Regions from separate parts of the Flavobacterium suzhouense genome, predicted to be linked through region 2. Evidence: riboswitches for the same ligand, from Rfam matches in the RefSeq annotation. Region 2 holds a riboswitch; the other holds the start of a gene.

Region 1 (7,678 bases), on a different contig from region 2:
TATACCAGGTTTTCGTATATGAAGCAACTGCAGTCCTTCTTCAAAAAGCCTGTTAATGATATGCGCTTCATCAGTCAAAATTCCCGGATTTGTAATAACAATCATCACTACAAATAAATTTCTTTTCCGGCCCCAACGAACTCTTCTGATTTTTCTCTCATCCCTTTTTCAGCTACCTCCCTTATTTCCTGTGATATTTTCATTGAACAAAATTTCGGACCGCACATAGAGCAAAAATGTGCCACTTTTGCGCCATCTGCCGGCAGGGTTTCATCATGAAATTCCCTTGCTGTATCCGGATCAAGCGCCAGATTAAACTGATCTTCCCAACGAAATTCGAAGCGTGCTTTACTAAGGGCATTGTCACGGTACTGTGCCCCTGGGTGACCTTTAGCCAGATCAGCAGCATGAGCGGCTATTTTATATGTTATCACACCATCCTTCACATCTTTTTTGTTGGGTAATCCCAGGTGTTCCTTAGGCGTAACATAACAGAGCATAGCTGTTCCATACCAACCTATCATAGCAGCACCAATGGCAGAGGTTATATGATCATACCCCGGAGCTATATCTGTGGTAAGTGGCCCCAAAGTGTAAAAGGGTGCCTCTCCGCAATGTGCTAACTGCTTATCCATGTTTTCCTTTATCATATGCATGGGAACATGGCCCGGTCCTTCTATAAATACCTGAACGTCATGCTTCCATGCAATTTTAGTGAGTTCGCCTAACGTTTCGAGTTCTGCGAATTGCGCTGCATCATTGGCATCGGCAATAGAACCCGGACGAAGGCCATCGCCAAGCGAAAAAGCAACGTCATAGGCTTTCATAATTTCACATATTTCTTCGAAATGGGTATATAGAAAATTTTCTTTATGATGAAACAGGCACCACTTAGCCATAATTGATCCCCCTCTGGAAACAATACCGGTAACCCTGTTAGCGGTGAGATGGATATAGCGCAACAGTACACCGGCATGAATCGTAAAATAAGATACTCCCTGTTCTGCCTGCTCTATAAGCGTATCACGGAAAACTTCCCAAGTGAGATCCTCTGCAATACCCTTCACTTTTTCAAGTGCCTGATATATAGGAACTGTACCAATAGGAACCGGGGAGTTGCGAATTATCCACTCTCTTGTCTCATGGATGTTTTTCCCTGTAGACAAATCCATTATCGTGTCCGCTCCCCAGCGACAGGCCCAAACAGCTTTTTCAACCTCTTCTTCAATACTTGAGGTAACCGCACTAATGCCGATATTAGCGTTTATTTTCACAAGAAAGTTTCGCCCAACAATCATGGGTTCACTTTCAGGATGATTAATATTATTAGGTATAATGGCCCGTCCACAGGCAACTTCATTACGAACAAACTCAGGTGTAATTTTTGTCTTGGGCGTATTTGCCCCGAAACTATTTCCAATATGCTGAGAGGCAAGTGAAGGGTTTTGCTGTTCAAAAGCTTCTAAACGCTGATTTTCACGTATTGCTATGTACTCCATCTCCGGAGTAATGATTCCCTGTTTTGCATAATGCAACTGTGTTACATTTGCGCCTGCTTTAGCGCGTTTCGGCTTGTGTAAGTATGAAAACCGTAAATGATCCAGTTTAGAATCATTAAGCCTTTGCTTACCATAGTCAGATGTAATCTGTTGTAATTCATCCACGTCATTGCGCTCCATTATCCATTGTTCCCGAATGCGTGGCAATCCTTTACGAATGTCTATTTCGGCATCAATGTCAGTATAAGGCCCGGAAGTATCATAAACCGTAACGGGTGGATTTTTCTCCAGGCCGCCATTAGAAAGCCTGGTATCGTGTAGTGAAATTTCACGCATTGCTACCTTTATAGGATGCATATTTCCTTCAACATATATTTTTTTAGAATTAGGAAAAGGAGTGCGGGAAATCTGATGTTCTGTATTTTCCATTAGAAAGTCTGTTTGATTTATAGCAATAAAATTCTATCCGCCCTGAGTGGCAGAAATAATTAATATCTGGTCTGTTGAAGAGAGGGTAAAGCTATTCCACTGCGTTTTAGGAATAACAGTATTGTTAACGGCTACAGCAATACCTTTTTGCTTCAAAGGTATTTCTATATCAAGCATAGTCTGTATAGTGACTGTACTTTCAGTAAAATGTCTTGTCTGATTATTGATTGTAAGCTCCATTCCTTGTTGGTATATATTGATATACTTTAGGAATGGCTACGACTGTACACGGAGGAACGTCAAAGTCATCTTACTTTTCCCTACGGCAGTATGAGCTGCATCAGGTTCAGAGGGTAAAATCTCAGCCTACGGTAGTAGACACCCCTAAAGTTGCAGCAAATGTAATGGTATATTCTATAAATACCATAAAAATTATTTTTTTAACAAACCAAATTCTTAAATCAATAATTTAAAATCGGGTAAATCTACGTGATTCCGAGTCCTTTTTAGTGCTTAGTTTTAGCACTCCTTAAACCTGGATCTATAATAATTAGAGGCCAACAAAAATTAAAAAAACAAGGACAGCCAAAAAAACAAACCGATAAAATTAATTAAACCAAAAATACTATGTCAAAAACTGATAAAAATCAATTGAAAAATATTGTAAACAGCAAATTAATTGCCACTGTTAACGTTGGTGTGAATCCTACAGCAATGGCAATAACATCCGATTCTGCTAAATTATATGTAGCCAATGGCAATAATTACGGAATTGCAGGAAGTGATACCGTGACGCTTATAGACTTAACAACCATGATGCCAGTCTTAACAATATCTAGCGGAACATTTAATCAGCCGTACACCATAACGCTATCTAAAGACGAAACTAAAGCTTACGTTACTAACTCCAATGCATCTACAGTGAGCATAATTGACACTGCAACAAATAAAGTTACCGGAATAATAGACGGATTTAATGGGCCATCAGGTATGGTAATTACCCCCGACGGCACTAAAGCCTATGTTAATAATTATGGTGCGAGTACAGCAATTCCATCCGGATCCGGCAATACTGTAAGTGTAGTAGATTTGATTAGCGAAAAAATTATTCAGGAAATTACTTTAAGTGAATATACACAGGCTGCAGCACCATCTGCAATTGCTATTAGTCCAAAAGGTGATTTTGTTTATACTGCAAACTACACAAATGGTGAGCCATGGCAAGGAACGCTATCAAAGATTTCTACGGCTACTAACGTTGTGGTTGATACTATAGGCGGTACTCCTTTTCTTGGAGGAACCCCATTTCTATTTGGTATGTTCGCTTTAAAAATTGATGCTTCCGGTAAGTTTGCATACCTTACCAACTTTGGGAGTAATAACTTTGCACCTTATGGCACAACGGTTTGTGTAGTAGATCTTGAACAAAATACTCAATCGGCGCTGATTGAAGTAGGAATACAACCATCCGGATTTGATATTACTCCAGATGGACTTTATGGTTTTGTTTCAAACTACAATACATTATACAGTTCAGGTGCACCTGATTACACGGGGTTGACAGCCGGACAGGGAACTGTGAATATCATAGATCTATCTACTAATTTGTTAGTCCCAATTACTATTAATGTTGGATTGTCGCCAGGATGTATCAAGATGAGCCCAGATGGTAAGTATGCTATTGTTTCTAATTATACCGGGAATACAGTAAGTATTATCAGTCTATATGGTGAATAATAATTTAGACTTTTAATATAAACATTTTGGAATTTATCCATTTATGACAACAAATTAAAAAAGCTCAAAATTATTGATTTTGAGCTTTTTTTCATATTCAAGATACTTTTTATATTATTAAAAAATTTTTAATAAAACCCTAACACTAAATATAATTACAAGAATTGCAACCAGTATCAGTGCAGTACGTCTTGGCAATTTTCCTGAAAGCCTCGCCGCAAGAGGAGCTGCGGCCGAACCTCCTGCAATAAGTCCAACAATTACATGCCAATGTGTTAACCCGAGAGAAGCAAAAAAAGCTATTGCGGCAGATAATGTAACAAAAAATTCAGCGAGGCTGACTGTTCCTACCACAAAGTTCATTTTTCTGCCTTTAGCCAATAGTGTTGAAGTAACTATAGGTCCCCATCCTCCTCCTCCAAATGAATCCATAAACCCTCCAACAAAACCTAAAACACCTACACGTTTCACTGGGCTTTTACGCCTTGCGGTCTTCAATGCCAATAAAATAAGACGTATACCTATAATCATTGTGTAGATAGAAAGGGCAGCGTATGCAAAAGCCTCGTATTTATTTCCCAAATAAATCAATGCTATGGCTCCGGCTACAGCACCTAGTACCCCAGGAACAGCAAGCCAAAGAAGCAATTTCTTATTAACATTACCAAAACGATAGTGAGTATAGCCGCTCACTGCACTTGAAAAGACCTCAGCAGTATGTATACTTCCACTAATAGCCGGCAGTTTTACCCCAAAAAGCATCATAGTAGTAGCACACATAATACCATACCCCATACCCAGGGCACCGTCTACCAGTTGAGCGAAGAAGCCAACAATCAGCATATCATAAAACCCTGAGGGTATATTGCCGACATATGTTTTTAGTTCATTACCAGAAATGATAGTTGAAAGGCCATATCCGATTACGAAAACAATGAATAGTAATGATATCTGCCCTACCAGTCTTTTATTTCGCTTCGCTATACTCTTTTCATGCGAAAGATATGATGTTGCTTTATTAAGATCGTTTAGTTTAGCGGCGAGGTCACCTGTATGTTCTCTTCGGATTATCTCAAGCTGATCAATGGAATTTTCAATACTGTTAGGAATTACATACTCAAAATATTCTCTTAGTCTTCTGGCAAGTACAGGGGAACGTCCATTGGTTGATATTGCAATTTTAAGACTGCCTTTATTTACTATAGAACCAAGATAAAAGTCACACAGTTCGGGCTGATCTGCTGCATTTACCAATAATCTTTTAGCATTAGCCAAAGCTTTTATATGCTTGTTAAGCTCTGTATCATTGGTAGCGATAATAACAATATCGGCATCATCAAGGTCAGTTTGCTTAAATTCTCTTTGTTTACTCTTCACATTTGGGTTCCACAGAATTAGTTTGTGAAGTTCAGATGTGATTTCGGGAGCCACAATGGTAATGGAAACCTCCGGATTCTGCTTAAGCAGCGTATTAGTCTTTTCAAGACCTACCTTACCGCCTCCTACTATAAGGAAGCGGCGGTTTTCTGTTTTAAGATAAATGGGAAATAACGTATTAGCCATATTTTTTTATTAAAAAGTTTTAGTTTAGGGCATATTTAAGCGTTATACCATAAGTGGCCGGATCACCTAGTACTGCCGCATATTGCCCGGCATTTCCTGCTGCAGGCAATAACTGCTCATAATAATTGCGATTAAGGATATTCCTCCCCCATATATAAGCTGACAGGCCTTTACTTACCCTAAAGCCAATACGACCATTCAGCAGGGCATATCCACCTATGTTAAGGTATTTTGATGGTGACGGACTCGATGAAAAATCACTTCTGAAATAGGTATCTATAGCCGCAAAGAAAAGACCTTGCTCGCTAAAAAATTTAGCATCGGTAGTATATTCAGCACCAATGGCACCGCTCCATTTTGAAATACCCGGAAGACGTCCCCCGGAAATATCTTTAAAGGCTTGAGTCCCTCCGGTCTCTTCGAGCGGTACGGGTGCATTTTTAAAAGAGTCGTATTTACCTTCAGTAAAAGAAATACTAAGATTAGCTGAAAAATGTTTAGCAAACTGACTATTAGCCTCTAACTCAACTCCTTTAACACTAACCTGGTCGGCATTGGAAAGATATCCCCTGTTAACACCCAACTCAGCAGTCTGAACCAGAGTCTGATAATCTTCAATTATGGTTTTATAAATTGTCAGATTAAGCCTAGTATTGTTAAACGGCGTTGATTTAAAGCCTGCCTCAAAATGCTGTACATTTTCAGGTTTGACAGTAGCAAGGTTTAACATAGGTTGACCATCAGCTGTCGGGAGTCCCCCCAGATTTACTCCTACCGGCTTGAAGCTCTGCGCATAAGTAGCATAAGCATTAGCCTTCTCAGAAAACCTATACTGTATGGTAAGCTGTCCGCTAAAATTATCATCCGAAACTTCAGTGCTGAATTTTTGATCCGAATACACCAGTTTCTTTAATGCCAACAGTTCAGGGTCAGTTGTTTCCAATCCTCCATAGGTTTCCCGATTGTAGTTTACCTTTTTCTTGTCATAATTATATCGTAGCCCCGGCAATACATGAAGTTTACTTGTTATGGACCAATCGAGCTGGCCGAATATTGCTGCACTTGTGGATTGTAATCTTGACTTGGTACGTATCCCATAACCATCAAAAAGCCCTGGTGTAGCCCAGAGTTCACTTGTAGTACTTTGGGAGAATCTCCATTGCGCAGCACCGGATTCTTCAATATGGTATGGGCTTGTTTTTAGGTCCTGTTCAATAGCATACAGCCCGATTACTCCTGATAATTTTTCACTAAAATTACCTGCATACCTGACTTCCTGTGATAGTTGATTATGTTTTGAGGGAGCTTGTGATTTGGTCAGCACAGGCAATCCCGTATAGTCCCTGTCATTCGATGGGTTCCAGTCCCAGAAACGCCATGCAGTTGTAGAGACAAGCTTGCCGTTGCCTATGGTGTGTTCATAGTTAACAGAGATACCTCCCAGATCATTATCAGAACGCCAGGCTGTATCCTGGTCCACTTTCCTGTCAAAAGCACTTTTATAAGGAAGACTATAGCCAAGATCAGCCACTATCTGGTCAAATTGACGGTAATCAGCCCTTTGGGTCCTCACGACTCCTGCAATAGCCTGCGCATAACCGTTGGGACGCTGTGATGCATAATCCGCTGAAAGTAAAAGCTCTGCATTTTCATTAAGAATGTATAATAACTGTCCTTTAACTCCAATATTATTCAGGTCATTGACACCTTGTCCTGTAGTAACATTTTCAATTACTCCATTACGTTGAGTTCCCGAAAAAGATAAGCGCCCCGCAATATTTTCAAGTAATCCACCGTTTAAAGACGTCTTAGCTTGTATGTAACCATAGTTACCATAACTTACCTCTGCCACAGCTGTTGGATTAAAAGTAGGCCTTTTAGAAGTAATATTAAACGCCCCGGCAGTAGTATTCTTACCAAAGAGCGTTCCTTGTGGTCCGCGTAAAACCTCGATCCGTTCAATATCGACAAAATCCAGTGTTGTGGCTGCCGGTCTGGCATGATAAACACCATCAATGTAAAAACCTACACCTGGGTCTATCCCATCATTGGTTAAGCCAAACGTGGAGCCTATACCTCTGACATTAAGCGTAGTATTCCTTGGATTTGATGAATATAACTGAACTGAAGGTACTAGTTCCTTTACTCTATTTACATTGAATGATCCGCTTTGTTCAATTTTAGAAGCACCAATTACAGCTATTGGAATTGGTATATCCTGAACCTCTTCTCTCCTTCGACGGGAGGTAATCTGAACTTCATTCAATACGGTTGATATCGGAGTCAGATATACGGCAAGCTGTTGATCGCTATTAAGAATTTCTACTTCTTTATCTTTATAATCCCCATGTGATAAAGTAAGATAAACAGGAAAAATCAAAGCTTCTCTGATTTCAAATTTTCCATTTTCATCCGTAAATACACTGATGGGAGAATCTTTAATTATTATT
Region 2 (7,678 bases):
ATTACATTTCTAAGGCTTATCAGAGATCGGTTCAGGGATATTTTGCAAAGCCGGTTACTTTTTCGGGATATAAAAAGTTAATTGCTGATATATTATCATACTGGAAACTCAATAAAACACCATAGTGAATAGTATTTCAAAACAAAAAGCCTTTCTGTTTGGAAAGGCTTTTCTATTTTCTAACTAACTCAAATAAATTTCGGTGATTGATGATTGATCTGATGATTTGAATCATTAGTAGTTAAAAATGGTTTTTCGTTACAGCAATAGCGATTTTATTTTTGTTTTGTAACGAATAATTGTTCTTTTCGTCTAATAGCTTTGTAAATGAATCAATCTAAAACGTAAATAAAATGCTTGCACACGAAATTGACTACCATATTTATGGTGAAGAAATGCAATATGTAGAAATAGAGCTCGATCCTCAGGAGGCTGTAGTTGCCGAAGCAGGAAGCTTTATGATGATGGAAAGTGGTGTTCAGATGGAAACTATTTTTGGAGATGGCTCTAATCAGAATGAAAGTATAATGGGCAAATTGTTTTCTGCAGGAAAACGAATGCTTACAGGAGAGAGCCTGTTTATGACAGTTTTTCTTAACCAGTATCATGCCAAAAGAAAAGTAAGTTTTGCTTCGCCTTATCCTGGTAAAATCGTTCCGCTGGATTTAACGCAGTTTGGCGGTAAGTTTATCTGCCAGAAAGATGCATTTCTTTGTGCTGCAAAAGGTGTATCGGTAGGGATAGAGTTTTCACGTAAGCTTGGGCGTGGCCTTTTTGGTGGCGAAGGTTTTATTATGCAGAAACTGGAAGGCGATGGTCTGGCTTTTGTACATGCAGGAGGTACGCTTGCCAGAAAAGAATTGCAGGCGGGCGAAGTACTTAAGGTTGATACAGGATGTATAGTAGGCTTTTCGCAAACGGTAGATTATGATATTGAATTTATTGGAGGTATTAAAAATACCATTTTTGGTGGAGAAGGCTTATTTTATGCAACACTTCAGGGACCTGGTGTGGTTTACATACAATCACTCCCATTCAGCAGGCTGGCCGGAAGGATTTATGCATCGGCACCTCAGGGAGGCGGACAGCAAAGAGGTGAGGGAAGTATATTGGGCGGTCTAGGTAATCTTCTTGATGGTGATAACAGATTCTAATATTTAGAAAGGAATATTTATAAAAGGGCTTTGGCCCTTTTTTTGTTTTTGTATATTTGGCAATATAGGCTGGGCTGGTAGGGAAAACGCTTGTTGCACTGTTTTACATAAGCGGCATAACAATTGCGGTTACAGCCCCGTTATTACATTCATAAAAAAGACAACTACAACAATGAAAATACAATTATTGCTTTCGGCATCATTATTTATGTTCTTTTCAGTTAATGGATCAGCTCAGGGAAAAAATTGTGATGTGAGGCAGTTACAGGTTAGTACATACGATTTTGTGCTTGCAAACCTTGACTCTATAAAAATCTACACCCCAAAGACTAACCAGATTACTGCGACTCTCGATCTGACAGAAGCCGGAGCGATAAAGAAAATAGGTTATTATACAAACTATGGGAAAAAAGAACAGAAAGAAGTAAAAGTGTGGAAGGGGTTCGAAACTTTTGTAAAAGATAATTTTTCACGTTGTCCTGATTCCCATTTCTATAATGCTACAGAACATCTGTTACAGGCAACAATTTCTTTACCACTTTCTAAAGATGGTATTGCTAAGGCTAAGAAAGAAGTTGAGTCTGAGCCAAACTACATGGCTGAGGGCGTAGGAAAAACAGAAATACCCGGCTACAGCAAATTTAAAGTAGAAGTAAAAAGTTTTACAGTAGGGCAGTTCAGGCATAATAAAACCATAGAGCCGGTTGTAAAAGAAGGTACTATGGATGCTTACAGGTCTAAAATGGTAAGGCTGTCGGATATTTTTTCTATCGCTTTTGATGTCGTAAAAGAAGGTAAGAATAATTACCTGAAATATACACTTTATGAACGTGTAGACAATAAAAGTCAGACTGTAACTAAAGAAGGATGGAGGCCAATCATTAACAACAAGGTTACCCTTTCGGTAAAAGGAATAAGGGATTCGCATCCGGGAGTAAGGCATATAAATGAAGGCGAGGAGTTCGAAATGAATTTTGAAATATCCTTTCCAAAATAATAAGTGATGAAAGACAGGTATTAACACATGTCTTTTTTGTTTTATAAATACAATCAGTATATTTGAACTTTGGCTTTAGGGGTATTCTGAAAAGAATTGAGAGAGTCCCTTTGAACCTGATACGGTTAACACCGACGTAGGGAAAAGCGCAGGAATAATATTCTTATTCCTTCACTTCTGTATAGGAGACCTATAGCCATATTTTATTAATCAGTTTTTTAAAAAATATGAAAGAGTCTCTTTGGAATTCTATCCTTTCTGTTCGTAAAAATTCTCCTTTAGTACACAATCTTACCAATTATGTGGTAATGAACAACACAGCTAATGCCCTGCTTGCTGCCGGTGCATCGCCCATTATGGCTCATGCTCATCCTGAAGTAGAAGATATGGTAACTATTTGCGGAGCATCGGTTATAAATATCGGAACCCTTGATGAATATTGGGTTGAAAGCATGCTTAAAGCAGCTAAAAAAGCTCATGGGCTGGGTAAGCCCTGGGTTTTAGATCCTGTTGGAGCAGGGGCAACGGCTTATCGAAATGAAACCGTAGCAAGCTTGTTAACTTATAAGCCTACTATTATTCGTGGAAATGCTTCAGAAATAATGGCTTTGGCCAAAGTGGGCGAAGCAAAATCAAAAGGTGTAGACAGTGTGCATCAAAGTACCGAAGCTACAGGCGCTGCGCAATGGCTATCCAATACTTATGGCAGTGTAGTTTGTGTTTCGGGAGCAACGGATGTAATCGTTTCCGGAAATAAAAAAATACTAATCAGTAATGGTCATCCGCTCATGCAGCTGGTTACAGGTTTGGGCTGTACAGCCTCGGCCCTAACAGGTGCATTTGCTGCGGTTAGCAATGATAAATTAACTGGAACTGCCGCTGCAATGGCATTGTTAGGAATAGCGGGAGAGTTGGCACAAAAAGAAAGTGCCGGACCGGGCAGTTTACAGTTAAATATTCTGGATAAATTATATACGATCAATCAGGAGGAATTCTTTACATACCTTAAAGCTGAAGAAGATAATGGATAATAAGTTCCTTAGCAGGCTTTATCTGGTAGTAAGCCGGGAGGCTTGCCGGGGGCGTGATATTGTTACGGTTACCGAACAGGCCGTTATGGGTGGTGTTGATATGGTTCAGTTGCGCGAAAAGAACTTGTCGGTTCAGGAGTTTACAGAAACTGCTATTCAGCTTAAAAATATGCTCGACAGATATAATGTTCCATTAATTATAAACGATAATGTTACTGTAGCTAAGGCATCAGGTGCCTATGGTATTCACGTAGGTAATAGCGATATTCCGCCATCTCAGATAAAAACACAATGGGCAGATTGCTCTATGCTTGGATATTCGATTGAGTATCTGGAACAACTTACAAATGCTGAAATAGCATTTGCCGATTATTTGGGAGTAAGTCCTGTGTTTTCTACCGCGACTAAAACGGATACCGTAACCGAATGGGGACTGGAAGGAATAACTCAAATAAGGAAGCTTACCGATAAACCTCTTGTAGCAATTGGAAACATGAATGAAAGCAATGCTTTTGATGTAATAAAAGCGGGTGCTGACTGTATTGCGGTGGTTTCAGCTATTTGTGGTGCCAAAGATCCTTTAAAAGCTGCCGAGGTTTTAAGAAATCAAATTGAAAGAGCCTTATGAAAAAATATACATATCCAACAGTACTGACTATTGCGGGAACTGATCCCTCAGGAGGAGCGGGCATACAGGCCGACCTTAAAACTTTTGCGGCACTGGGCTGCTATGGTATGAGCGTGGTTACGGCATTGGTAGCCCAAAATACCTGTGGTGTAAGGGCAATACATAGTGTGCCGCCTGAATTTGTCAGGGAACAGCTTTTAGCAGTACTTGAAGATATAAGGCCCGATGCTATAAAAATAGGCATGGTACATAGTGTGGGCCTTGTAAATGTTATTACCGAAGTTTTGGAGGCTTATCCTGATATTCCTGTCGTTTTTGATCCGGTTATGATCGCTACTAGCGGCCATCGCCTTATTGAAGAGGATACTGTTTCTGCAATTGTAGAGAAATTATTTCCGTTGTCGGCGGTCATTACGCCTAATATGGATGAAGCTTCTTTTTTGACAGGAATTCCGGTGACAGGAATTGATGATATGCAGGAAGCTGCGGCGATGATTATGCAGATGAGGCCCAAAGCCTTACTCTTAAAGGGAGGGCACCTGCAATCTGAAAAGCTGACTTCAATGCTGGTAAATGCTGCGGGGTTGATTCAGGAGTATCATTCGGATAAAATAGATACAAAAAACATGCATGGTTCAGGATGTACCCTTTCATCAGCTATAGCTTCTTACCTTGCAATTGGTGACACTATTCGGGATGCTGTAGCCAAAGCACAGGAGTATGTTCATGGAGCAATTTTTAATGCTGCCGATGTAGTAATCGGTAAAGGGAATGGGCCTTTAAACCATTCCTATAACCCTCAAAAAATGATAAAAAATGAAATGGTCTGAAAAGATATGGGCAGAAACTTTGCCTGTATACAACGATATTATAAATATGCCTTTTATTACCGAACTGGCAGCCGGAACACTCGATGTTGAAAAATTCAAGTATTATCTTCAGCAGGATGCGCATTACCTGGAGTATTTCGCCAGGGCTTTGGCCGTAATAGCAGCTAAGACACAGGATGTTGACACAATGCTGGATTTTATTCGCTTTTCGGAAGGGGCTATCGTAGTGGAGCGTGCACTACACGATTCTTATTTTAAAGATTATAATTTGCAGGAGAGAGCAGCTATGTCGCCGGCATGCCATCATTATGTGCATTATTTACAGAGTACTGTTTACATGGCTGATAACGCTATAGGTATGGCTGCAGTATTGCCGTGTTTCTGGATATACAAAAAGGTTGGTGATCATATCCTTTCAATAGCCAGTATAACCAACAATCCTTATCAGAACTGGATTGCGACCTATGCCGGAGAAGAGTTTGGCCAGCTCGTAGACAAGGCTATTGCTATTTGTGATCTGGCAGCAGAGAAAGCTACCTTAGAACAGCAACAGCTAATGAGTGAAGCTTTTTTGAGCGCCAGTCGTTTAGAGTATTTATTTTGGGATAGCGCCTACAGGCTTGAGAGCTGGAAAAAGTAAATATTTTTTATTGAAATATTAGTTTTGGCACACATTATGTATTATATAATTAGCATCAATCAAAAAGCACGAAATATGGCTTCATGCTAAATAATTTGAGTTAGTTAAGTTAATAGAAAAGGGCCTTAAAAGCCCTTTTCTTATGTTATTCGGTTTTGAAAGAAGACATTGGCAATCCTCCGCTGTTAAACACGTCTGCAACTGCGCTGTTTAGCCAAGCATAGCGAGCATGTACAGGTTTTTTAACCTTTTTGGAAGTCAATACAATGCTATTGTTTACTATTTTGGGTTGCGCTTCATAAAAAACACCATCTTCCCCTGCAATTTCAAATTGTGTTGAAGTCTTTCCCTTAAAGTGTAATCCATCGGCATAGTTAAAATTCAGGATAATTTTAGTCTTGTCTGTTTTCAGGTCTTTAAATAGAGGTCCATTAACCAACCCCTTATTTAAGCTATATGTATTACTTAAGGCCAAATTGGCAAGCCTTTCTGCGACCGGCTTTTTATTGCGTGGATGTATATCTTCCGTAGTACTGATGTCGTTTATAACTACCATTCCTGTTTTTGCAACCTGGTTAAGTACTTTACGTTGCGCATCTCTTATGGTCACTCCCTGATAATTTCCTCCTTCATATTTATACGATGCTATCTGCACATAGTAAAAAGGGAAGTCGTCTTTCCATGCTTCGCGCCAAGATTTTATAAGTCCTCCCAACGTAGTATCGTATACATCAGATCCAACGTTAGATTCTCCCTGATACCACAATACACCCGCTATCTTGTAGCCAACAAACGGATGAATCATAGTATTGTAAGTTCTTCCGGATTCAATAGGGCTCCAGGGCATAGCTGATAGTTTTGCCGCTGCTGAAGCCATTACAGGATTGCTGTTAACGTAAGTTTCAGGTATCCATATCTCGGCAGGAGAACCGCCCCAACTGGAATTTATTATACCGATAGGTATATTTTTAAGTTCTTTTTGAAGGCGTTCTGCAAAAAAATAACCTATAGCACTAAAGTACTTCATCGTTTCTGGTGTGCATATTTTCCATTCCCCGGGGACATTCATCTGAGGGTAAGGTGAAGAAAGCTTAGGAGCTGCAAAAAATCGTATGTTGGGATAATTAGCTTTTGCAATTTCTGCTTCTGCATTATCTATTCCGGAGCTTGCTGTCCACTCCATGTTTGATTGTCCGGAGCAGAACCACACTTCGCCTAACATGACATTTTTTAGCGAAAATTCATTATAGCCTTTTATGTTTACCGTATAAGGACCGCCCGCTTCAGTTGTTTTTACTAAAATTTCCCAATAGGCATCATTTCCGGGTGTAACTTTATATTCCTTATCTGTCCATGATGGCTTAATGGTAATTTCTTCGAATGGGCTTGCCCATCCCCAAAGTTTTACTTCGCTGTTACGCTGTAAAACCATATTGTCTGAAAAGAAAGAGGGCAATGATACATTGGCAAAGGCCGACATATAAGTAATAAGCAGAGCAGCTATCAGAAGGCTGTACTTTTTCATTTTGGTAATCGTTTTTTTCTTCTGCAAAGTCGAAATAATTATCTGCAGAACCTAATAATATCCTGTCAAATGATAAGAGTATTTATAAATGCAATAGCTAAAGTTAATATGTTTTTATTTGGGTTAAACATTGGTTAATTAACCTGTTAGCTTAAAAAGTGTTTTATAACTTTATAGAAACGCAAAAACACGCATCATGAGAAAAACAATTTTTATGCTGACGCTAATGCTGGTTTTTGGTATTGCCTCAGCACAGGTAAATAAGGTTGATCCGCCTACGGCTATGCCGTCTCCGGGAACACCGCCTACAGAAAACGCAACACAGGAGATAAACCGCGAAAAGGCTTATAAAACAAATTCGCCGGTTATTACTACACCATCTTCCACAATACAGGAGCCGATACCCTTGGCAAATCCCCTTAATGGAGCTGAGTCTCCGTATCCGGGAAGAACACTGGCTTATCCAAAACCGCAGGGTGCTTTACAGCCCGGAACAGCAATTACAACCGAAGATCCCGGAGGAACAAATAATAAACAAACTACGTTGCCTGCATCAAATACAACCAATCAGGGTAGAGTGCCATAAATCTTAGCATAGTAGTTTTCTCGGAGCTATATAAAAAAGCATCAGGTCTATCCTGATGCTTTTTTATTTGTCACAAGTCTTTGATTATTCTATTTAGTCGGTGGCGAATTTCTCGGCATCATAATCTTCAGGCTCACCGGGGCTAAATTTTTCATTATCTTTTTTCTGCACATTCTTAGATGAAGTGTCAGGCTTGTTCTGATTTGCTTTTTTTGAAGGCTTTTTATCAGGCTTGTCGGTGTGGGGTATCATTTTATGTACTTTGAGTTGATAATCTGTCAACACTG

What was found. Region 2 has a riboswitch for thiamine pyrophosphate ahead of thiM (hydroxyethylthiazole kinase). Riboswitches for the same ligand answer to the same signal wherever they lie in the genome.
Region 1: it holds a riboswitch for thiamine pyrophosphate, as region 2 does, so the genes downstream of both, thiS (sulfur carrier protein ThiS) here and thiM (hydroxyethylthiazole kinase) in region 2, are expected to answer to the same signal.

What each region holds. Positions count from the first base shown of each region.
Region 1 covers NZ_JBHUMD010000013.1:18,396-26,073, forward strand. Annotated here, with positions in the region: gene ACFSR3_RS08805 (thiamine phosphate synthase) at 1-105, opposite strand, end outside; gene thiC (phosphomethylpyrimidine synthase ThiC) at 108-1,928, opposite strand; gene thiS (sulfur carrier protein ThiS) at 1,962-2,168, opposite strand; TPP riboswitch at 2,229-2,324, opposite strand; gene ACFSR3_RS08820 (YncE family protein) at 2,556-3,665, shown strand; gene ACFSR3_RS08825 (TSUP family transporter) at 3,783-5,228, opposite strand; gene ACFSR3_RS08830 (TonB-dependent receptor) at 5,248-7,678, opposite strand, start outside.
Region 2 covers NZ_JBHUMD010000027.1:32,436-40,113, forward strand. Annotated here, with positions in the region: gene ACFSR3_RS13410 (response regulator) at 1-125, shown strand, start outside; gene ACFSR3_RS13415 (TIGR00266 family protein) at 354-1,154, shown strand; gene ACFSR3_RS13420 (hypothetical protein) at 1,327-2,151, shown strand; TPP riboswitch at 2,219-2,311, shown strand; gene thiM (hydroxyethylthiazole kinase) at 2,379-3,182, shown strand; gene thiE (thiamine phosphate synthase) at 3,175-3,810, shown strand; gene thiD (bifunctional hydroxymethylpyrimidine kinase/phosphomethylpyrimidine kinase) at 3,807-4,640, shown strand; gene tenA (thiaminase II) at 4,627-5,280, shown strand; gene ACFSR3_RS13445 (sialate O-acetylesterase) at 5,426-6,805, opposite strand; gene ACFSR3_RS13450 (hypothetical protein) at 7,002-7,391, shown strand; gene ACFSR3_RS13455 (hypothetical protein) at 7,485-7,643, opposite strand; gene ACFSR3_RS13460 (hypothetical protein) at 7,645-7,678, opposite strand, start outside.